Regions from separate parts of the Bacillus methanolicus genome, predicted to be linked through region 3. Evidence: riboswitches for the same ligand, from Rfam matches in the RefSeq annotation. Region 3 holds a riboswitch; each other region holds the start of a gene.

Region 1 (5,956 bases), on a different contig from region 3:
TAATAGGAGAGTGGAAGCGATGAAAAAATGGGGAATTGCGGCCGTTCTATATCTGGCTTTAGTGATAGGCGGATATTCAGTGTATGCTGAATGGTTTGCCGATGAAAAACAGCCCGAGTCTCATGGCCACAATCAATCTGCGTCATATGAATCATCCAAAAGCCGGGAAAAATCTGCGCCACATGATGAATCTCAAGGCCATAGTGATCACGCAGAAGCAAACAATAGCAGCCATCAGCATGGAAGCAGCGCGGCACATGAAGGCAGCAGCGAGGTAAGCGTGTTTGTTAAATCGGATCAAGATGAGTTAAAGATTTTCTTAAAAGATAAGTCGGCAAATCCAGTGGAAGATCTGGAAGTAAATCATGAGAAGCTTCTTCATCTTATCGTAGTGGATGACCAGCTGCATAAATATTATCACTTACACCCTGAACAGACAGGCAAGGGCGAATTTACAATTGGAAATAATCTGCCTGATGGATTTTATAAGGCATTCGTTGACATTAAACCGAAAAATTTAGCTTATCATGTAGCACCTGTTCCATTTATCGTTGGAAATCCCGGAATGTCAACCCATAGCCGTGGCCTTCAGCCGGACGAAACATTAAGCAAGAATGTAGACGGCGAAAACGTAAAACTAACTATGAGTTCTTTTAAGGCAAATGAACCGGTAACGTTAACCTTTGATCTTGATAAAACAAATTTGACCCCTTATCTGGGAGCGATGGGTCACGTGGTCATTCTTGATGAAAATGCCCAGAATTTCCTTCATGTGCATCCGGCAAATGACAAGGATACGGTTTTTGAAACACAGTTTGAAAAGCCAGGCATTTATAAGATATGGGCTGAGTTCAAGCAAAATGGAAAAGTCAGGGCGTTCTCATTTGTAGTGGAGATAAAATAGCGGTCTTTTTGGCCATTACGCAAAAAATATCGGTTAATTGGTACATTTTTCATGTATTATCAATATATAGGAAATGTTTAATTGCTAACATTTTATGGAAAATGATGATAACGATGGAAAACAAAGTCCAATCCAATTGGGAGTTTGAAACGATTTACAAACACGCATTGGATATCATTATGATCATTGACCAAAATCGTCTTGTACGGTTTTCGACACCTTCTTTTAAAAAAACTACCGGATACAGTCCTGAGGAATTGAAAGACATATTTGATATTGTACAACCTGATGAAAGAGAAAATTTAATGGAAAGACATAGGAATGTTATCTTGACCCAACAGCCTTCCAAGAGTGAGTACAGGATAATTACCCGCTCCGGCCATATTAAATATTTTGAGTGTCGGACGATGCCTGTAGAAAGTCAAGATAATCTTACAGTCGTTACGGTCCGGGATATTACCGAAAGAAAAAATATGGAGATAGAGCTTCAAAATAGAAAGGATCGATATAAATTATTGCAAAACAGTTTGAAAAATTTTTCCCAAGACTTGTCTTCGGTAATGAAAGTATCAGATCTCAAAGAAAGATTAATCCATGAAATAAATACAGTTTTGCCAGATTCCCAGCCGGCGATCTTACAATTTAATAAAGAAAATCAGATAATCGAAGAAGCTCATTTTCTTGAATTTCAACCCGATTTGCAAAATTTTCCGGTTGGCAAGATCGTAAACGTTAACGATAAGGTTCTAATAAAAGTAGGAGAGCGGACCAGCCATGCCTACATCCTCATTCTCAATGCACAATCTATAGAAGAGGAAATGGATTCCATTTGGCTGGAAACAATCGTTTACTACGCCAATATGGTATTTGAGAGCTTGGATGTAATCGAGAATCTAATGAATCAATTGGAAGCTGCCATGCAAAGCAGCCAAACACCGCTTTGGATCTTGCGGCTCTTGTTCAATCTTTCCGAAAAAGAACGGCTCCATTTATCAAGTGATTTGCATGATACAGTCCTGCAGGATCAAATTGATTTGTACAGAAGAATGGAATCATTGCTTCATCGCCATGAATTTGACAACGAAATAAAAGCACTGCTTAAAGGAATTGAACAAGGACTGCTGGACACCATTCACCAAATCCGGATGACATGTAATGAACTTCGGCCACCGTTGCTAAGGGAATTGGGTTTAGAGCGGGCATTGGAAAATTTATTTGAATATACCCAAGTTTCTTCAACTTTTAAAATTTATTTTTCAACAGACAATACTTCCAGTCTTCAATTAAATGAGGAACAAACGATCGGAATTTATCGAATCGTACAGGAATTGATCAACAATGCGACAAAACATTCCAAGGCTTCAAAAATTCACCTTCATATTAGTGCCCGGGAAGACAAAATGATGTTTGAATATTCTGATGACGGTGTGGGCTTTGAACTGGATAAGTTAAAACCGTCCTTTAACAACATGGGATTAACAAGCATTAAGCAACGCGTTCAGAGCCTTTCAGGCAATGTAGAGTTTTATTCAAAACCGAATTGCGGATTAAAAGTTACTATGCAAATTCCATGTACCGGCATTGGAGATAAAAAAATTTGAGAGGTTTTTACGATGATAAATATTTTGATAGTCGATGACCATTTATCTATATTGGAAGGTACAAAAATGCTATTGGAGCAGGAACCCGATTTTAACATTTCAATAGAAAACAGTTCTTTGAACGCATTAAATAAAATTAAGCTGCAACATTATGATATATTGCTGTTTGATTTGTATATGCCGCACTTGAACGGGCTTGAACTAACAAAAAAAGCTTTAGCGTATAATCAAGATTTAATTGTATTAATTTACACCGGTTTTGATATTAAACCACATTTTAATTTATTGGTTGAAGCCGGAGTTTCCGGTTTTTTATCCAAAACTTCTTCAAGAGAAGAACTTGTGATAGGAATAAGATGCGCCCTGCGTCAACAGGTTATCTTGCCGCTTTCGCTTGTAAGAGAACTAAGAAGGCCGGGCTTCGTTTCCGGCGGCACCAATTCTCAAGATACAGTAATCCTGACGAAAACAGAAGAAGACATATTGGCGGAACTGGCAAAGGGTAAAAGTACAAGAGAAATGGCTAATTCTTTATCGATGAGCCAACGATCACTGGAATATAATTTAACGTTGCTCTACCAAAAGTTTGGGGTTAGGACGCGGTAGACACAAAAAATTTATCAATTTTCAGCAGCTGCCATTAGGTGTTAACTCTAAAAGAGGGATTTGAACTCTGTCCGGCCGATGCCTGCCAGATTCGAGATATCTTAATACGGGCCAGACCCCGATCAAATTTATTAGAAAATTATTATATTAATTATCTAATCTGCTATAATAGATGAGGAATTGATAATTTCATAGCAAGAATGTAGGGGAACCGGTGTTGCCGGTTGAGATTTCATCCGAAAGATGATGACCCTTAGAACCTGAACTGGTTCAGACCAGCGGAGGGAACATTGTTCGTCTAGGCGCTCAGGTTCTGACCTGGGCGCATTTCATTTGTTCCCGGGCTTGCGAATTCTAAATTACATAAGGAGCATTCCTGTAATGAAGAAATTTGAGGTTTGAAACAAAAAGAGCCCTCTTGGTATAGTACAGGGTGTCAATGCATTGACCCCGAATTAATAAGTTACCAAGGAGGACTCAATAATGAATTATACTCAAAATCGAAAAATCTCGCAAATCACACCATCAACATTAATAATCGGCATTGATATTGCCAAAGACAAACACGTGGCACGGGCACAAGACGATCGAGGAATTGAATTTGGAAAACGCTTGATCTTTGAAAATCGCATACATGGTTTCCAAATGCTTTTAGATTGGGTGAATCGACACCAAAAAGAAAATGATAAGAACCATGTGATTTTTGGGGTTGAACCAACCGGGCCCTACTGGTTAAATCTCGCTTATTTCCTTACCGCAAAGGGCTATGACTTTGTGCTAGTCAATCCGATGCATGTAAAGAAAAGCAAAGAGCTTGATGACAACTCTCCAACAAAAAACGATACAAAAGACGCCAGAGTGATTGCACAGCTGATTAAAGACGGCCGATACTCCGTACCAAATCTCTTAGACGGCATTTACGCGGAACTAAGAGAAGGCGTCAAAATAAGAGATCAGCTCACTCAACAGCTTGCCATCACAGAAGGACGTATTCAAAATTTGATTCAACGTTATTTTCCGGAGTTTTTCGATGTTTTCGGGGATTGGGAAGGAAAAGCAGCTCTTTGCACGCTAAAACTGTTTCCATTTCCTTCTCAAATTAAAGAAATGACACCTGAAGAGATTCTCTCAAAGTGGAAGCCATTTGTACAACGAGGAGTTGGAATGAAGCGAGCAACGAAACTAGTGGAAACGGCCAAAAAGAGCATTGGAATTCAAATCGGGATTCAGTTTGCCAAACGTGAAATGGAATATCTGATTGACCAATATGAGCTTTATCAAACGCAGTTGGAAGAGTTGGATCAGGAGCTAGAAGCTCTTGTAGAAACGATCCCAGGTGCTAAGCAAATGATGAATATTTCTGGGTTAGGTGTTACAACAGTCGCTCTATTCTTCGCTGAAGTGGGTGATCTCACAAAGTACAGTCACCCTCAGCAATTAGTTAATCTGGCAGGCCTTTCATTACGTGAGCATAGTTCTGGAAAATTTAAAGGACAAACCAGAATAACGAAACGGGGACGAAGCAGGCTGCGTAAAGCTCTGTACCTAGCGATTCGGCCACTCGTTGCCCATAATCCAACTTTTAAAGCTTTACATCAATACTATACAAAACGATCTGAAAGGCCTTTAAAAAAGCAACAGTCTCTCATCGCTTTGTGTTGTAAGCTATTACGTGTCTTATTTGTCATTGGTCAAAAACAGTGTGAATTTGATGGTTCAAAATTATTGCAAGGCTTGCCTCAAATTACATTACAAGTTGCTTAAACCGATTTATTAACCAATTTGTTAATCAAATTACTATCGAATACTTCAAGTATTTCTAAAGACAAACACCAATAGTGCCGAGTCGGAGTTTATTTTTACCATACGGGCTTATGACCCAGCTGAGGAGCTTATCCGACCTCCACCTCATGGATACGCAGGACGAAGGAATGTATGGATCCCAATCCGGTGATACATGGGAGGGTTAGCGACCGTGAGATGAGTGGAGATTTTGCGCACGGTCATAACTGTTATTACCAAACAATACCAGTTTGGTTGGTAGGATGGCCCCCCATCTGTAAGAAATTTAAATAAATTCAATTTATAACCATGATTTTCGGTGGATCAACTATTAGGTGTTAATGAAATTTAGAGAAAACGTGAGTATTCGGGAGAATTTTAAAGTATATAGAGGGAGGAAACAGTAATGAAAAAATGGCTCGCATTGCTTTTTTCAGCCATGCTCTTAACGGGCTGCGGTACTGACAAGAATGATTCATCATCAGACAAGAACACTGCAACAACAGACAAAAAAGAAAAATCACTTGAAAAAGTGTCGGTTGTGCTCGATTGGACGCCGAACACCAATCACACCGGATTATATGTAGCGAAAGAAAAAGGCTATTTCGAACAGGAAGGATTGGATGTAGAAATAGTGAAGCCGGGTGAGACGGGAGCGGATCAGCTAGTGGCATCCGGAAAATCTGAATTTGGGGTCGGTTACCAGGAAGGAATTACGCAGGCGCGTATTCAAGGCGTTCCGATTGTGTCGATCGCGGCGATCATTCAGCACAACACTTCAGGATTTGCATCGCCGGTTGAAAAAAATATCAAATCACCGAAGGATTTTGAAGGAAAGACTTACGGCGGATGGGGCTCACCGGTTGAAAAGTCAGTGATCAGCTCTTTAATGAAAAAAGAAAATGCCGATGTCAATAAAGTAAAGATTGTAAACATCGGAGATACGGATTTCTTTACCGCGGTAAAAAAAGACATCGATTTTGCATGGATTTATTACGGTTGGACTGGTGTTGAAGCAGAGCTTCGCGGCGAGAAATTGAATATGATTTATTTAACGGATTAT
Region 2 (5,956 bases), on a different contig from region 3:
TTTTTCAAGATTATTATTAAAATAATGAACATGGAACAATGTGAATGAAGTTTGAAAAAGAGAGATGGTCGTTCATCATTAGGCGTATGTCGATTCGCTGGAAAATTACGGGGTTAATATTTTTTTTGCTGGGCCTCTCTTTATTTCTACTTGGAATTTTTTTAGTAAGAGAATTTATCAAAGCAGAAGAAAATGAATTAAAAGAACAAGCCATGCTGACAGCAAGGACTGTTGCAGAGCTTCCGGAAGTTTCAGAAAATATCTCGCAGGGTGGTGCACGGTCAGAATCCCTTTCTTTAATTGTTGAGAAAATTCGGATGATCAATAATGCAGACTATATAACGGTACTCAATATGGATCGGATGCGTTTGACTCACCCGGTTAAAGGAATGGTCGGAACGATATCTGAAGGTGCTGACGAAGGGCCTGCTTTTGCAGAACATTCCTATACGTCGAAAGCAAAGGGTGAAATTGGAACGGTCATCCGTGCATTTACACCTGTGATGAACAAGGATCATGAACAAATAGGCGTGGTTATTGCAGGGTATAAGATCCCGAGCTTTTTTGAGACATTGTTATCACTCAAAAAACAAATAGTCTGGACGGGTGTGCTTGCATTATTTTTCGGTGGATGGGGTGCATGGCTTCTGGCGCGGCATATTAAAAAGCAAATGTTTCAGCTTGAACCGCATGAAATTGCCAGGCTGCTTGTGGAACGGACCGAAACATTTAATGCCATGCATGAAGGAATCATAGCGATTGATATGGAAGAAACGATTACGATTTTTAATAAAAAGGCTAAAGAGATGCTGGGAATTGATGGGGATGTTGTCGGGAAAAAGATACGGGATGTCCTCCCTGATACACGTCTTCCTGAAATCATAGAATTAGAAAAGCCAATTTATAATAAAGATTTGCAGATCCGGAATTTGGCAATTGTCAGCAACAGGATTCCAATTAAGGTGAATAATAAAACAGTTGGGGCGATTGCTATCTTCCAGGACCGTACTCAAGTAAAAAAACTGGCGGAAGAATTAACGGGGGTTAAAGCTTTTGTAAACGCATTGCGTGTCCAAAACCACGAGCATATGAATAAGCTTCATACGATAGCGGGATTAATTCAACTGGGAAATAAGGAAAAAGCGCTCGAATATGTTTTTGAAATAACGGAGGAGCAAGAAGAGCTGACTCGTTTTTTAAGCAAAAACATTCATGATGACAGCCTTACCGGTTTGTTGCTTAGTAAAGTCAGCCGCGGTAAAGAACTTGGCATTCAAGTTACAATTGACCGCCATAGTTCTTTGAAACAGTTTCCGCCATTTATGGACCATCATGATTTTGTGTTAATTTTGGGGAATTTAATTGAGAATGCATTTGATTCTTTTAAAAATGTGATGAATGATGATAAAGAAGTTTATGTAAGAATTCAGCAAAACGATCAGTTACTATGTATATTAGTAGAAGACAATGGAAGCGGCATACCTGAACATGTCCAGCCGTTTATTTTTGACCAGGGATATTCTACCAAGTCTGAGACCGGACGAGGAATCGGATTATATTTAGTAAAGCAGGTTGTTGAAAAAGGGAAAGGGGATATTCTTTTAGAGTCATCGGTAGGAAAGGGAACATCATTTTCGATAACATTTTCAATGTATACTGAACAAAAGGGGGCAGAAGGGTGATCAAAGTCGTGTTGATAGAAGATGATCCTATGGTACAGGAAGTAAATCGGCAATTTATTGAGAAAGTCGACAGCTTTAAAGTGGTCGGAGTGGCATCAAACGGCTTAGAGGGTATAAATTTGGTTCGATCGAAGAAACCGGAGCTTGTGATCATTGATGTGTATATGCCCCAGCAGGATGGGCTCCAGACTCTTCAGGTGATCAGGACGGAAAGGATAAATGTGGATATTATTCCGATTACAGCAGCCAGCGACATGGAAACAGTCCGCTCGTTTTTACAGCACGGAGCGTTTGATTATATTGTGAAGCCATTTAAATTTGAACGGATCAAAAAAGCACTGGAAAATTACCGGTCTTTTCGAATGAAGTTTGATGAAAAAGAGAGGATTTCCCAACAGGAACTAGATGAATTCTTTTTCCGCAAAGAACAGGGCAATACTTTTGATCTGCCAAAGGGGTTGAATGCCTTGACGCTTACAAAGATTTCGAAATTCCTGGCGGAAACAAAAGTGCCGATTTCAGCAGAGGAAGTCGCTGAAGGGGTGGGGATCGCCAGAGTAACGGCGAGACGCTATCTCGATTACCTTGAAAAATGCGGGCATGTCCAAATCGATTTCCAATACGGCGGCATTGGCCGGCCAATAAACCGATACAAACTAAACAAATAGTGGCCAGGCTCCCTCACTGCTTCACCGCATTAACGTGGTGCGGGCCAGACCCTCACCGCTTCACCGCATTAACGTGGTGCGGGCCAGACCCTCACCGCTTCACCGCGTTAACGTATCGAGGGCCAGACCCCTCATATCCTTTCCTCCCGCCTATTCCTTTACTTGCATTTTTGAGGGTGGAGGAGTAGACTTAGAATTAAATTGAATAGTTTACGGGAGCCCGCGGAAGCAGGCTGAGAGTGCGGCTATTCCGTCGCAGACCGTTTGAACCTGTTGGATAATGCCAGCGTAGGGAAAAGTGCTGAGGATATTTTCGGCTGTAAATTTTACATGATCCTATCAGTCTATTTAGAGACACTTTGCTTACGCAGAGTGTCTTTTTCGCTATTAGAGGCAATCTTCCATTTGCAAAACGTATAGGAAAAAAGCAAAATAAGAAATTCAAAAACTCAAAACGGATTGTTCATATTATTTGCTGGCGGCTCATCAGGTGATTTTCCTCTAACTTGCTAGAAAGGGTGCTTGATCAAGATGAATACTGAAACCATTGCTGCTTCACTTGAGAAAGTGAGAAAAGCGAATCCGCTCGTACATAACATAACGAATATTGTCGTCGCGAATTTTACTGCGAACGGCTTGTTGGCATTAGGAGCTTCCCCGTTCATGGCAGCCGCAAAAGAAGAAGTTTCGGATATTGCGAACATAGCAGGAGCACTTGTTTTAAATATCGGCACGCTGAATCCTAAGACCGTCGAGGCAATGATGTTCGCCGGAAAGGCGGCAAATGAAAAAGGCGTTCCAGTCATTTTAGATCCTGTCGGAGCGGGAGCTACCCCTTACAGGACAGCTGTAGCGAAGAAAATTGTCAATGATCTCAAAATTTCCGTCATCAGGGGCAACGCTGCAGAAGTTGCAAATGTGATCGGTGAAAACTGGTTTATTAAAGGCGTTGATGCAGGGGAAGGCAATGGAGATGTTATCGAACTGACCAAAAAAGCTGCCAGACAATTGGGAACAACCATTGCTGTTACAGGAAAGGAGGATGTAGCTTCCGACGGTGAAACGACATACCTCATCCGTAACGGACATCCAATTTTAACTAAGGTTACTGGTACAGGGTGTCTGCTGACTTCAATTATCGGCGCCTTTTCTGCCGTAGAAAAAAACCTATTAGAAGCTTCTGCCGCTGCATTAGCCTGCTATGGAGTGGCAGCTGAAATCGCGGCTGATAAAACATCTGACAAAGGACCATGCAGTTTTCAAATTGAATTTTTAAACCAGTTAGCCAAACTTTCATCTGATGATATAAGAAACTTAGCTTCGGTTGAACGAGTGTAAAGGAGGCCAGAATCTATGAAAAAAGTACACAAAGCTTTAACGATTGCCGGTTCGGACAGCGGAGGCGGAGCCGGGATCCAAGCCGATTTAAAAACTTTTCAGGAACTAGAAGTTTTTGGCATGTCTGCCATAACAGCTGTTACGGCCCAGAACACTTTAGGGGTTCAAGGTGTTTACCCGCTTTCCGTTCAGGCTGTTGAACAACAGATCGAATCGATAGGTACAGATCTTGGCGCCGATGCAGTGAAAACAGGCATGCTGTTCAACAGTGAAATCATTGAGGCTGTTGCCGGCAAAATCAAAAAATTCGGCTGGAAAAATGTTGTTGTCGATCCGGTTATGATAGCAAAAGGAGGAGCACCGTTATTGCAAAATGAAGCGATCAGCGCTTTGAAAAATCGCTTGCTCCCGCTTGCGGAAGTTGTTACCCCAAATATTCCGGAAGCAGAAGCAATAACAGGAATCAAAATTGAAACGATTGAAGACCGCTTTGAGGCAGCGAAGTATATTTTTGAACTGGGAGCCAGAAATGTTGTCATTAAAGGCGGACACGAAAACGCGAGTGAAGCGGTTGATGTGTTATATGACGGTCGGGAGTTTTACTATTTTAAAAGCAAAAAAATTGAAACTAAGAACACACATGGAACCGGCTGTACGTTTGCTGCAGCGATTGCTGCTGAACTGGCTAAGGGAAATACGGTACAAAATGCAGTCCAAACAGCAAAAGATTTTATCGCTGCCGCAATTGAAAATCAACTGGGAATCGGACTAGGACACGGGCCGACAAATCACTGGGCTTACCGGCAAAAACTAGTATCTGAAAAAAGGTGATATCATGGCTGGAATTTCAAAAGAGAATATGCGGGAGCTGTTAAAAGTTTATTTTATAATGGGGAGCAACAATTGTCTAAAAGATCCTCTTGAAGTTGTAACGGAAGCCCTTCGGGGAGGGGCGACTTTGTTTCAGTTCCGCGAAAAAGGAAACGGAGCTTTGACCGGAGAACAGAAAAAAGATTTTGCCAAGAAAGTTCAAAGCATTTGCAAAAAACACGGTGTGCCATTTATTGTAAATGACGATGTCGGCCTGGCAATTGAATTGGATGCCGATGGGGTCCATATTGGCCAGGAGGATGAATCCGCAGATTCTGTCCGGCAAAAAATCGGCAATAAAATCCTCGGCGTCTCCGCTCACAATCTCGAAGAAGTGCAGGCTGCAATTCAAGCGGGCGCTGATTATGTCGGCATTGGCCCTATCTTCCCGACAGAAACAAAAAAAGATGCTAAACAAGTACAGGGCACCGCCATGCTCCGTTTACTTCGAGAGAAGCGAATCGACATCCCGGCAGTCGGGATTGGCGGTATAAATGCCAAGAATGCCGCACAAGTTGTCGCAGCCGGTGCTGATGGCGTCTCTGTCATATCTGCCATCAGCATGGCCGCTTCTCCTCTGGAAAGCACAAAGCAAATTAAAGAAGCAGTAGTTTCTTTAGCCGGATTGCAAAAATAAATTCTTAAGTTCGAGGAAAGAGTGCTTTTTATAAGGCACTCTTTTTTAAACTCTTCCTTTCGATATTGAAAAAGATGTGGAATAATACTCTTTATAAAATATTCATAAGGAGATCCTACATGTCAGAAAAACAATCAATCATTGCAACATTACAACCGTTTATACAAGAAGCATGGAATAAATCAGGCTTTGAAAATCCAACATCAATCCAAAAGCAGGCGATTCCGCTTATTTTACAAGGAAAAGATGTGATAGCAGAATCCCCGACTGGAACGGGAAAAACACTTAGCTATTTGCTGCCTTTGCTTCATAAAATCGATCCGAATAAAAAAAGCGTACAAGCTGTGATTTTGGCTCCCTCTCAGGAACTTGTAATGCAAATTTTAGGTGAATTCCAAAAGTGGTCTGAAGGAAGCGGAATAAGAGGCGCTTCCTTTATTGGGGGAGCCAACTTGAAGCGGCAGCTTGAAAAATTAAAGAAAAATCCTCATGTTGTGATTGGCACACCGGGGCGTACATTTGAACTAATCAAACAGAAAAAGCTGAAAATGCATGAAGTAAAGATGGTCGTTCTTGATGAAGGCGACCAGCTTCTTATTCCTGAACATGCCGATACCGTTAAAAATATCATTAAAACAACGTTAAGTGACCGGCAGATCGCACTTTTTTCAGCAACACTTGCATCCAAAACAGAAGAAGCGGCAAAGGATCTTGCAAACGATCCTGAAGTCATTCGCGTGAAAAAGGATGAAACAATCGGC
Region 3 (5,956 bases):
GGCGTATATCAAAGTTATCAGTAGCATCAAGAATAAGATCAACATCTTCAGTTAATTCTTCTATTTCTTGAATGCCTACGTCCATAATATACGATTCGATCTGAACGTCCGAGTTGATCTGCAGAAGCCGCTCCCTTGCCGCAATTGCTTTCGGCATTCGATTTTCCGCGTCTTTTTCGCTGAAAAGCTGTTGTCGTTGAAGATTGCTCCACTCAACATAGTCGCGGTCAACGATCGTTATTCTCCCGACACCTGCACGTGCCAGTATTTCAGCGTTGCCGGTACCGAGAGCGCCGGCGCCGATGATCAATACATGTTTAGACGAAAGCTTTTTCTGTCCTTCTTTTTGAATTCCGGCAAATAATTCTTGCCTGGAATACCGCTCGCTCATTAAACGATCATTCCCTCCAGCGGGCTCGAGGCGGTTGCATACCTTTTTTTCGGAATTCTGCCTGCTTCATATCCCATTCGTCCTGCTTCAATGGCCAGCTTCATTGCAAGAGCCATTTTCACCGGATCTTTGGCACCCGATACAGCAGTATTCAATAGAACACCATCTGCACCCATCTCCATTGCGAGAGCCGCATCTGACGGCGAACCGATTCCTGCATCAACAATGACAGGTACAGCTGCTTGCTCGATAATCAGGCTTAAATTTAACGGATTCACAATTCCTTGACCGGAACCAATCGGTGAAGCTCCGGGCATAATGGCATGCACGCCAAGCTCCTGCAATTTTCTTGCTAATATTACATCATCAGAAGTGTAAGGGAGAACGATAAATCCTTCCTCCAGAAGCATTTCAGATGCCTTTAACGTTTCAATCGGATCCGGAAGAAGTGTTTTATCATCACCAATAACTTCTACTTTTATCATATCACACAAACCGGACGCCTTTGCCAGTTTTGCAATTCTTACCGCTTCTTCCGCCGTTTTTGCTCCTGCCGTATTCGGCAGCAAAGTAAAATTTGCAACTTCCAGCTTTTCCAAAAAGTTCGGCTGGTTCGGCTCATAAATATTCATACGGCGAACCGCAAATGTTAGAATTTCAGCACCTGATACTTTTACCGCCTCTTTCTGTACATCAAAATCAGGAAACTTCCCTGTTCCAAGCAGCAACCTCGATTCAAACTGATAAGGACCAATTTTTAACATGTTAACCGCCTCCCACAAAATGAACAATTTCTATTTTATCGCCATCTGACAAATATGCTTCTGCATGTGCACTTTTCTCAAGAATTTCCCGATTCAGTTCAACAATGGCTCCTTTGTCTTGCAAGTTGAAGTGAGCCAACAAATCCTGAATCGTACGTACTTCATTAGACAGTTCGACTACATCTCCGTTTATAATGAGCTTCATTTTGTCACCTCGCTATCAGCGTTTTTGAAAACCGGTCTACCCGAAACGGCTGCAACGTCTCTTCCTGCCGATCGCCTTCGATCAGCTCTGTCATCCACTGTCCTGTGATCGGGCTAAGCAATATTCCGTTGCGAAAATGGCCCGCAGCAATAAATAGCCCTTCAATTTCAGGATGCTTGCCCATATAAGGCAATCCATCAGGAGTTTGGGGACGAAGGCCTGTCCAAGCTTTTTCCCATTCGCCCTCTACAATGTTCGGTAATATCGTTTCTGCCTTTGTTAAAAGGTCTCGAATTCCTTTTAGAGTCACCTTTTTATCGTATTGTCCTTCTGCCATAGTAGCGCCAACGATAAGACGGCCCCGTTGTTTTGGCACAATGTAGCATCCTTCCGAAATAACGGTAGCAGTAATCGGTGCTGCCGGATACAGTAAAGAAAAACATTCCCCTTTCACAGGATATAACGGAAGATGAAGACCGGTTTGCTGCAGCAAGGTTCCTGACCAGACACCTGATGCCACTACTACCGTATCACTGTAAAAATTACCGCCATTCGTTTCAACGCCAATAATCCGGTCTTTTTGAATAATGATTCCTGTTGTTGTTGTGTACTCTCGTAAACTCACACCTAAAATGGAGGCTGCCCTCGCAAAAGCAGAAGTTAATTCCGGAGCAAGCACATGTCCATCATCCGGCAGATACATAGCGCCTATAAGATCACGGGAAAGGTTCGGTTCTCTTTCAAGCAGCTCTGCATCAGACAACCATTCGGCTCTTTGTCCTTGCTTCTGGTAGAATGATTTGAGTCTCTTTAACTCGTTTCCTTCGTCTTCTGATCTAGCTACCTTTAATAACCCTTTATTTACTAGATGAACATCAATACCGGAACATTCTTTTAATTCCTCTGCTATGGCAGGAAACAGACTTCTGCTCTTTTGCGCCATGTCATAAAAAGGACCGGCTTCTGTTATTTCCGCCTGTGCACCAAGCATTCCCGCTGCCGCGCTTGATGCCTCGCATCCAATCCGGTCTTTTTCGACTAACAGGACCTTTCGTTTCTTTTTTGCCAAATGAAAGGCTATTGAACTGCCAATCACTCCGCCTCCGACAATAATAACGTCATAACTGGTTGTCATTTGAAACCCTCTTTCCATTTACAAACGTATATAATTCTTTTATTGCTTCTAACGGTGAATGAGCTTCCCATATTAATGACATGACGGCAATGCCGGCCGCACCTGTCGACAAAACTTCTTTCGCATTATTAGGTACTATACCTCCTATCGCGATTACCGGAATTGCCACCTCCTTTACTATTTGCCGCAATGAACCTAGACCTCTTGGGGCCAATCCAGGCTTTGAAGAAGTGGAGAAAATATGTCCGTACAAAAGGTAATCTGCTCCCTGCTCTTCAGCTTCAACAGCTTCTTGTATCGAGTGAACCGATTTCCCGATGCGCAATTCCGGAAAACTCGTTTTAACAAGTTGTACATCAAGGCTTTGGTATGTTAGTTGAACACCCTGTGCATGAACTGCTCTTGCAACGTCTGCACGGTCATTTACAACTACTTTTCCGGACGGGATTCCTTGATCGATCATTGCCTTAATGATGGTATAGACCTCTTTGGCTGTTGCAGTTTTTTCGCGAATGTGAATGGCGGTAACATACGGATGAATCTCAGAAGCTATCTTCACAAACTGATCGGTTTTCTGTATACCGTTCGAAATGACATGAATTTCTTTTTCCATCGTCCACACCTGCCCTTGGACGTAAACTTGGCAAAACAAAAACCACTCTCCAGCATAAAGAGTGGTTAAAGTACATAAAAATACCCTAGTCTAAAAAATAGTCTCCACTTCCCTACGCTGGTATAATCCAGATCAGGTTCAAAGGGTTTAGAACCGAAGTTCAATCTCAGCCTTTAAAAGGCTCCCCTAGTGTTGCGAATTATTTAATTTATTAAAATTTTAACACGAATCCGAAAAAGTGGAAACATTTTTTTAGGCTTGTTTGCGTTGGAATTGCCTTCCATCTTCAATGACGGTTAATTTTTTTTGAGGTTCATTTGATTTAAAGGATAAGATAATTACCATTGCCATCACGCACAGGGCGCCAAATGCTTGAAACACTCCAAAAGAAACATGAAGCCATATAATTGCTGAAATAACAGCGACGAGCGGTTCTGTGCAGCTTAGTAGACTTGTTTCTTTCGGGGTAATAAAACGAAGGCTTTCCAAATAAAGAAAAAATGCAATCAACGTTCCAAAAATAATGACAAAGCTAATGAGTGAAAGTGTATGTATAGACCAATCTTGAATTTCTATTTTCCAAGGGGGATGAATAAAACTCAATCCAATTCCTCCTATAATCATTCCCCATCCAACAACGACTATTGAACCCCATTTTTTTAGTAATCGAACGGGATATATTGTATAAAAAGCAAGGGCTATACCGGACAATATTCCCCATGCGACAGAGATATTGGAAACGGCGAAATTCTTAATTGAACCGTTCGTTAACAAAAGGAAAGTTCCTAAAAGTGCTAATAGAATTGCTGTTAGGTCAATACGACCAGGAAATACACGATGTCTCAAAATAAAATAGACAGTTATAAATATCGGAGCTAAGTATTGAAGTAATGTAGCAACCGCAGAGTTTCCTGTTTCGATCGAAGCGAAATATGTATACTGGACTCCTAACAATCCAAGAATTCCAAATAGTAATAACTGGAGTCGTGTCTTTCGATCTTTCCAAATCGCCCATACCTTTTCTTTATCTTTACTTAACAGACCTATTGCAATTAATGCTACACCCGAGAATAACAGCCGTATTGTCACTAGCCACCCAATCGGAACACCATAATTTTGAAAAAGCTGCTGGGCCGCGGTACCTGATAATCCCCATAATGTAGCTCCAAAAGTTACCATTAAAATACCTTTGTAACGATCTTGTCCTATGAAATTTCCCACATCTGTTCCCCCTCTTGGCTGATCCTATTTATATTGTACATTATATTGTGAGAATAATATAAACCTTTTATCGAATTCACAAAGAACACATCTTGTTTCTGCCGGGGGATTCGTTATATAGAAACCGGGACAAGTCTCGGATATTTTTTAGCGGAATGATGGTGATGGAAAGCTCATAAATGTGATCGACGGCTCATAAACGAAAATGAAGGCTCATTTTTTGGAATAAAAGCTCATATATTCGAATGAAGGCTCATATTTCAAAATAAAGACTCATTTATCTAAATAAAAGCTCATTTATCAAATTAAAGGCTGATATGAACGAAACTTTCAAGTCCCCCACAAAATTTCTTTAATCTTTATGTTTTTGGCCGACTTTAAGTAAAGAAGCGCTTTTTTGGCTTCTTTTAGGGAGTTAGCTTGGATAAGCTAGAGATGTTCCTTTTTCAGCTTGACTACCCTACCTCAATTCAAAGATTGACTGTCAAGTGCTTTCCTTGACGGTCGATCTTTGAATTGAGACGATATCAAAAGCTGAAAAGGGATGAATTTCCTCCTTTCTTTTTCATTCAGATTGGGCTAAGCGCACGGCACGAAGGCAAAAATCTCTCTACAACGGTAAGCATTCTGATATCCGTGGGTTCTCACATTTTATCTTTCCGTACTAAGGAGCTTCCACTAACTCATATCGTGCGTTAGTCTAATAGAGACATGGCACAAGCCTTTATCGTGGGTTCTCCTTACCGGATGTTTCCTTTGCCTCCGAGCCCTATTCTCAGTTTTTCTTTTATCCTTGATTCATAAAGCTAAATGTAGACCAGTTTTCAATAACCCTTCGATTAACTCGTTAATTTGGCTTGCAATCGATCGATTTCTTGAGTGATCGCCCAAATAAATCCTGCTAATTCTCGTGCAATGGCTGTCATCGCTTTTCCACTTGATTTTCCTCGTGCTAGTAGACGAAAATACTTTTTGTGAAGCCGATTTTGTGCCTTCCATGGCATGTCTAAAACACCGGGTGGTTGTCCCATTTGTCTTTTCTTTAATTTTCCCTTTACAGCTGGTTGATATCGATAACTCCATGCAGCTTCCACTAATAGGCGACGCACATGACGATTCCCTGTCTTGGTGATCTTCCCTTGTTTTCTAACTTCACCACTAGAACTTTCACTTGGAACCAGTCCCGCATATGCCATTAACTGCTTGGGTGACGCAAACCTTTCAAATGATCCAATTTCTGCGACTAGACTCGTAGCTGTAATCACGGCTACCCCTCTTAACGTTTGAAGGGCCTGAATCATCGGTGCATGGAAACCTTCAGTAGCCTGCCGTTCAATTTCCTCTTCAAGCCGTTTCAATCGCTGCTCAATCTCATGGAGTTGATACATATATTCTTGGTAGACAATTCTGGATGGAGTATGATCAAACTTTAGGGTATTCAACCAATTTCTATACGGTACTGTCCACTTTTTAACCCCTTTAGGAGGTCTAATATCGTGGCGCAAAAGAAATTTTGTCAATCGATGCTTTGCCCTTAACTCATCCTCTTTCGTATCTTCACGGGCTCGGACTAAATCTCGAAGCGCTTCATCTTCTTGGGTTGGTACATACACGGATGTTAGCTCTC
Region 4 (5,956 bases), 170 kb from region 3:
AATCGAGGAACTGCAAAATGAAATAAAAAAACTGCATAAACGTATTGAACTTCTTGAGCAAAAGCATAGCGAGAAGAAAAAATCAGAAAACCTGCTTGTTTTTGATCAGTCTGGCCAAAAAAAGAAACAGAGAAAAAAATTTATCAGTATGCTGTTCGGATTTTAAGAGAGGCTGACCCCAGAAGAGCCTGGCACCCATAGTTATTAAATATTGAAACAATGTTTCTACAATATTTAATAACTGCTGACGGGAGCCGGGAACTTACGGGTCAGCCTTCTACTATAAAAAATAGTAGCACAGATCATGGCCGTGATCTGTGCTACTAATCTTAGTATGTTTTTAAGTCATTTTTTCTTACTTTTAATAATATTGAACATCAATTTTTTGACATTTTATGCATTTTCGAAAGCCCTCAAATTCAAGGAAAACATGTTTACAATTCTTTTGAATGAAGTGAATTTGCTGTTCTAGTTGATTAATATTTTCCTTGAGACGTTTCACCTCTTCCTGCAACTCTTCGACAACAAGAGATTCCCGATCTTTATTTATATATAACTGATCCATTATCGACAAACTCCTGTGCTTTTTCTTTCATTCCAGTCTTAATAAATTCATCTTCGGTCATGCCCTTTTCCTTTGCCATATTTCGAATATCCTGTGAAATCCGCATCGAACAGAACTTTGGACCGCACATTGAGCAGAAGTGAGCTGTTTTTGCTCCTTCGGCTGGAAGTGTTTCATCATGATACTCCCTCGCCCGATCAGGATCAAGAGATAGATTAAACTGGTCATTCCAGCGAAATTCAAAACGTGCTTTTGAAAGTGCGTCATCTCTTATGCGGGCACCAGGATGGCCTTTTGCTAAATCAGCTGCATGCGCCGCAATTTTATAAGCAATAACCCCTTCTCTTACATCATTTTTATTCGGCAAGCCTAAATGCTCTTTTGGCGTAACATAACAAAGCATCGCTGTGCCGAACCAGCCGATCATCGCCGCACCAATCGCTGATGTAATATGATCATATCCCGGTGCTATATCTGTTGTTAAAGGTCCCAATGTGTAGAATGGAGCTTCTTTGCAAATTTCCATTTGCTTATCCACATTCTCTTTTATAAGATGCATCGGTACATGTCCCGGGCCTTCAATCATTACTTGGACATCATGCTTCCACGCTATTTCAGTAAGCTCGCCTAACGTTTGAAGTTCTGCAAATTGCGCTTCATCATTTGCATCGGCAATTGAACCCGGTCTTAGACCATCTCCTAATGAGACGGAAATGTCGTACGCTTTTAAAATCTCACAAATCTCCTCAAAGTGAGTATACAAGAAATTTTCCTCGTGATGTGCCAAGCACCATTGAGCCATAATCGATCCTCCGCGGGAAACAATCCCGGTTGTCCGTTTTGCAGTCAGAGGAATATAGCGAAGTAAAACTCCGGCATGTATCGTAAAGTAGTCAACACCTTGCTCCGCCTGCTCAATTAATGTGTCCCGGTAAACTTCCCATGTCAGATCTTCGGCCACGCCTTTCACTTTTTCAAGTGCTTGATAAATTGGCACTGTTCCGACTGGAACCGGAGAGTTTCGAATAATCCATTCCCTTGTTGTATGTATGTTTTTTCCTGTCGATAAATCCATGATCGTATCGGCACCCCAGCGGACGGCCCAAGTCATTTTTTCAACTTCTTCTGAAATTGACGAGGATACAGCCGAATTCCCAATATTCGCATTAATTTTCACATGAAAATTGCGCCCAATAATCATTGGCTCGGCCTCAGGATGATTAATATTTGCCGGAATGATTGCTCTTCCCCTAGCTACCTCACTGCGGACAAATTCAGGATCGAGCTGTTCTCTGATCGCAATGAACTCCATCTCAGGGGTAATGATTCCCTTTTTTGCATAATGCATTTGCGTGACATTGCGCCCTTTTTTCGCTCTCAGCGGACGGTTGTTCGTATTTGGAAAAACCTCGATCTTCCGGTTTGCTTCTTCTTCGCTGCGGTAGCCATTGTCCTCAGGCTTAACAGATCTGCCTTGATATTCCTCAACATCTCCTCTTTCCAAAATCCACTTTCTGCGAAGCTTTGGAAGCCCTTTTTTCAAATCAACCTCATAATTCGGATCAGTGTATGGACCACTTGTATCATACACACGCACAGGCTTATTTTCCTCTTTTCCAAACATGGATTCTGTCGGGCTGAGCGAGATTTCCCGCATCGGGACCTGAATATCAGGTCTTGATCCTTCCACATACACTTTTTTGCTTCCCGGAAAAGTATACATCATTTGAGTAAAATCGTTTGTCATATAATAGTTCCTCCTCAAAATTGAATATTTATTTGATACATGCGGCTTTAAAGAGCTGATATGGTGCAAATTTGTCTAAATATTCAAATCCTGTTATGAAAAGATGTCTTTTCAAGTAACTTCTCTTTTGCCGCAGTATTTCTCAAAAAAACAGTCAGAATGACATAACCGATAAAAGCACCTGATAAGGAGCTGACCATAAACGAAGGAATGAATCCAAATATTGTTGCTTCTTTTCCCAGTAAAAGGACTGCAATCGGATATGAAGCAAGAGCACCCAACAAACCTGTTCCGGTGACTTCACCAACAAAAGCCATAGATGTCTTTTTCGTCTTTGAAAATAAATATGCTGCCAAAAAGGCCCCGATCATACTCCCCGGAAACGCAAAAACGGAGCCGGTTCCCATTAGATTTCTTAAAATGGATACGCAAAGCGCCTGAGCCACTGCGTAATACGGACCTAATAAAACTGCTGACAAAACATTAATAAAATGCTGCATTGGAAAAACTTTGGCAAATCCTATCGGGATAAAAAACATGTGGCTTGTCAGTGTACCAATCGTAATCATCATGGCAGTTAACGTAAGCTTCTGTGTTTTTTTCACAAAAAAATCCCTCCAATGTTCAGGCACTGGGGGATAGGGAATACCATGCAAATATTCATTATCGCCGGAGTCAAAAAAAGCAGACTCCAACGGAAGGAATCTGCTTTTGTATGACTAAGTCAATACACTTCCCTACGCTGGTACTAACCAGATCAGGTAAAAGGGTCAAAGATTCGGATCTTTATCTCAGCCGGCCATTCTCCGGCACCCCTAGTGCCAATTATATTATTGTCATAGTTTAATATATCACAGTCATTGATGATTGCAAGGACTTTTTTGATTTTTTTCTCCCTTTCGAAAATTCTATTTAATTAAGAGAAGACAAAAAAGAGGCTGACCCTTTATGGGTCTGGCCCCTCCGACAATGACAATATGTAGAATGTTTTTTAGTGAGGGGGCTGATCCTTTGCTTCTGAATCAGCCCCCCCTTTGATAATAACTCTTGAATATTAAAAATCGGGATAACAGGATTCGAACCTGCGACCCCTAGCACCCCATGCTAGTGCTCTACCAAGCTGAGCTATATCCCGACGGCACATATATTTTACTATATTCACTCGGTATGTGCCAATATCCTTTTTCTACACCATTCTTCAAAAAACGATGAACAAATTATTAATCAAACGTTTGATTAATTTTCGAAAGAGTGCATGAATATCATACATTTTTCCCGGGAAATAGATGCGGAAATTGTCAAATGCTGCTAAGCTCATTTCGACAAAAACAGTGCCGACCAGAAGACCGATCTTAATCTGCTAAAAATTAAAAAGAGGCTATCTCAAAAGCCTAGGGTCAGACCCTATACCACAATATATAGGACATAATGTTGGATAAATGTGCTATATATCGATAAATGCACATGAGGTCTGACCCTTATAAGACAGCCTCTACAGAATTATAGCTTTTGCAATTCTTGATTTAATAATTTATTGACCAACGGCGGATTGGCTTGTCCTTTTGTCGCTTTCATTACCTGGCCGACAAGGAAGCCGATCGCTTTACCCTTCCCATTTTTAAAGTCTTGTACTGATTGTGGGTTCGCCTCAATGACTTCTGCAATAATTTTTAGAAGCGCTCCTTCGTCGGAAATCTGAACAAGTCCTTTTTCTTTGACAATTTGCTCTGCATCTCCGCCATTTTCAATTAACTCTTTAAATACTGTTTTGGCGATTTTCGAAGAAATTGTGCCATTTTCGATCAGCTTAATCATGCCCGCGAGGCTTTCAGGCGTTAAAGACACTTCGTGAAGCTCTTTTTGTTCCGCATTTAAGTAAGCAGACACCTCTCCCATCATCCAGTTGGATGCTTGTTTTGGATCTGCACCGGCTTTGACAGTCGCCTCAAAGAAGTCAGCCATTTCTTTTGTTACTGTTAAAACAGCAGCATCATAAGCAGGCAGTCCAAGTTCTTCGATGTAGCGTTTTTTCCGCTGATCAGGCAGCTCAGGAATTTCTGCTCTTACGCGTTCTTTCCACTCTTCATCAATATACAATTCCACAAGATCAGGCTCCGGGAAGTAGCGATAGTCATCCGAACCTTCTTTCACACGCATTAAAATCGTCGTATTTGTCGCTTCATCATACCGGCGCGTTTCCTGCTGAATCGTTCCGCCTGCAAGCACCACTTCCCGCTGGCGTTTTTCTTCATACTCCAAACCCTTTCGGACGAAATTAAAAGAGTTTAAGTTTTTCAACTCGGTTTTTGTTCCGAATTCTTTTTGGCCAACCGGGCGGATTGATATATTTGCATCACAGCGTAGGGAACCCTCTTCCATTTTACAATCAGACACACCCGTATATTGGATGATTGATTTTAATTTTTCAAGATAGGCATACGCTTCGTCAGGAGTACGGATATCCGGCTCCGAAACAATTTCAATTAACGGCGTGCCCTGGCGATTTAAATCTACAAGGGAATAGCCGTTTTCGTGGTTTAATTTCCCTGCATCTTCCTCTAAATGTAGGCGGGTAATTCCAATTTTTTTCTTTTTCCCGTCCACTTCGATTTCAATCCAGCCGTTTTTGCCGATCGGCTTATCGAATTGGGAAATCTGATATGCCTTCGGATTATCCGGATAAAAATAGTTTTTGCGGTCAAACTTCGTTTCTGTTGCCACTTCACAGTTTAGTGCCATGGCCGCTTTCATCGCATACTCGACAGCCTTTTTATTCAAAACAGGCAGTACGCCCGGATATCCGAGTTCAATAACAGAAGTATTTGTGTTAGGTTCAGCGCCAAATTGGTTCGGGCTTGCCGAAAAGATTTTGGAATCAGTTTTTAATTCTACGTGTACTTCAAGGCCTATCACTGTTTCAAATTTCATTCTTCTCACCCCTTACAACTGTGGTTTTTGTTTATGAAAATCAGTTGCCTGTTCGAACGCATGGGCAACACGATATACGGTGCTTTCATCAAAATGTTTGCCGATAATTTGCAGGCCAAGCGGCAAGCCATTTGCAAAGCCGCAAGGAATAGAGATTGCCGGAACACCTGCAAGATTGACAGGAATCGTTAAAATATCGTTTGCATACATCGTTAACGGATCATCCACTTGTTCCCCGATTTTAAAGGCCGGTGTCGGAGTAGTCGGTCCGATAATTACATCATATTTTTCAAAGACATCTTCAAAGTCTTTTTTAATAAGCGTACGCACTTTTTGCGCTTTTTTGTAATAAGCATCATAATATCCCGAACTTAAAGCAAACGTACCGAGCATGATTCGCCGCTTGACTTCATCGCCAAAGCCTTCAGCACGAGTCTTTTTGTACATATCAATCAAGTTCTCCGCATTTGGAGTCCGGTATCCGTAACGGACGCCGTCAAATCGAGCAAGGTTGGCGGATGCTTCTGAAGAAGAAAGCAAATAATAAGTAGCCAGTGCATATTTTGAATGCGGAAGGGAAACTTCTTCCCATACAGCGCCTAATTTTTCAAGCACCTTTAACGCATCAAGGACAGACTGGCGTACTTCCTCTCGCACCCCTTCTCCGAGGTATTCTTTTGGAACTGCAATTTTTAACCCTTTAATATCATCTGTCA

What was found. Region 3 has a riboswitch for thiamine pyrophosphate ahead of tenI (thiazole tautomerase TenI). Riboswitches for the same ligand answer to the same signal wherever they lie in the genome.
Region 1: another riboswitch for thiamine pyrophosphate. It lies ahead of C0966_RS07225 (IS110 family transposase); the one in region 3 lies ahead of tenI (thiazole tautomerase TenI).
Region 2: another riboswitch for thiamine pyrophosphate. It lies ahead of thiM (hydroxyethylthiazole kinase); the one in region 3 lies ahead of tenI (thiazole tautomerase TenI).
Region 4: another riboswitch for thiamine pyrophosphate. It lies ahead of thiW (energy coupling factor transporter S component ThiW); the one in region 3 lies ahead of tenI (thiazole tautomerase TenI).

Annotation. Positions count from the first base shown of each region.
Region 1 is NZ_PNFF01000001.1:1,454,646-1,460,601, reverse strand. Features, by position in the region: gene C0966_RS07240 (hypothetical protein) at 20-904, shown strand; gene C0966_RS07235 (PAS domain-containing sensor histidine kinase) at 1,018-2,505, shown strand; gene C0966_RS07230 (response regulator transcription factor) at 2,518-3,111, shown strand; TPP riboswitch at 3,306-3,415, shown strand; gene C0966_RS07225 (IS110 family transposase) at 3,595-4,875, shown strand; gene C0966_RS07220 (ABC transporter substrate-binding protein) at 5,300-5,956, shown strand, end outside.
Region 2 is NZ_PNFF01000001.1:90,905-96,860, forward strand. Features, by position in the region: gene C0966_RS00360 (ATP-binding protein) at 78-1,682, shown strand; gene C0966_RS00365 (response regulator) at 1,679-2,350, shown strand; TPP riboswitch at 2,553-2,662, shown strand; gene thiM (hydroxyethylthiazole kinase) at 2,882-3,688, shown strand; gene thiD (bifunctional hydroxymethylpyrimidine kinase/phosphomethylpyrimidine kinase) at 3,704-4,519, shown strand; gene thiE (thiamine phosphate synthase) at 4,524-5,195, shown strand; gene C0966_RS00385 (DEAD/DEAH box helicase) at 5,315-5,956, shown strand, end outside.
Region 3 is NZ_PNFF01000002.1:738,027-743,982, reverse strand. Features, by position in the region: gene C0966_RS15375 (thiazole biosynthesis adenylyltransferase ThiF) at 1-391, opposite strand, end outside; gene C0966_RS15370 (thiazole synthase) at 391-1,155, opposite strand; gene thiS (sulfur carrier protein ThiS) at 1,157-1,360, opposite strand; gene thiO (glycine oxidase ThiO) at 1,365-2,495, opposite strand; gene tenI (thiazole tautomerase TenI) at 2,479-3,108, opposite strand; TPP riboswitch at 3,201-3,306, opposite strand; gene C0966_RS15350 (DMT family transporter) at 3,361-4,317, opposite strand; gene C0966_RS15345 (IS110 family transposase) at 5,169-5,956, opposite strand, start outside.
Region 4 is NZ_PNFF01000002.1:912,851-918,806, reverse strand. Features, by position in the region: gene C0966_RS16280 (MerR family transcriptional regulator) at 1-166, shown strand, start outside; gene C0966_RS16275 (hypothetical protein) at 362-565, opposite strand; gene thiC (phosphomethylpyrimidine synthase ThiC) at 543-2,312, opposite strand; gene thiW (energy coupling factor transporter S component ThiW) at 2,396-2,917, opposite strand; TPP riboswitch at 3,030-3,139, opposite strand; tRNA gene C0966_RS16260 (tRNA-Pro) at 3,374-3,447, opposite strand; gene gatB (Asp-tRNA(Asn)/Glu-tRNA(Gln) amidotransferase subunit GatB) at 3,813-5,240, opposite strand; gene gatA (Asp-tRNA(Asn)/Glu-tRNA(Gln) amidotransferase subunit GatA) at 5,253-5,956, opposite strand, start outside.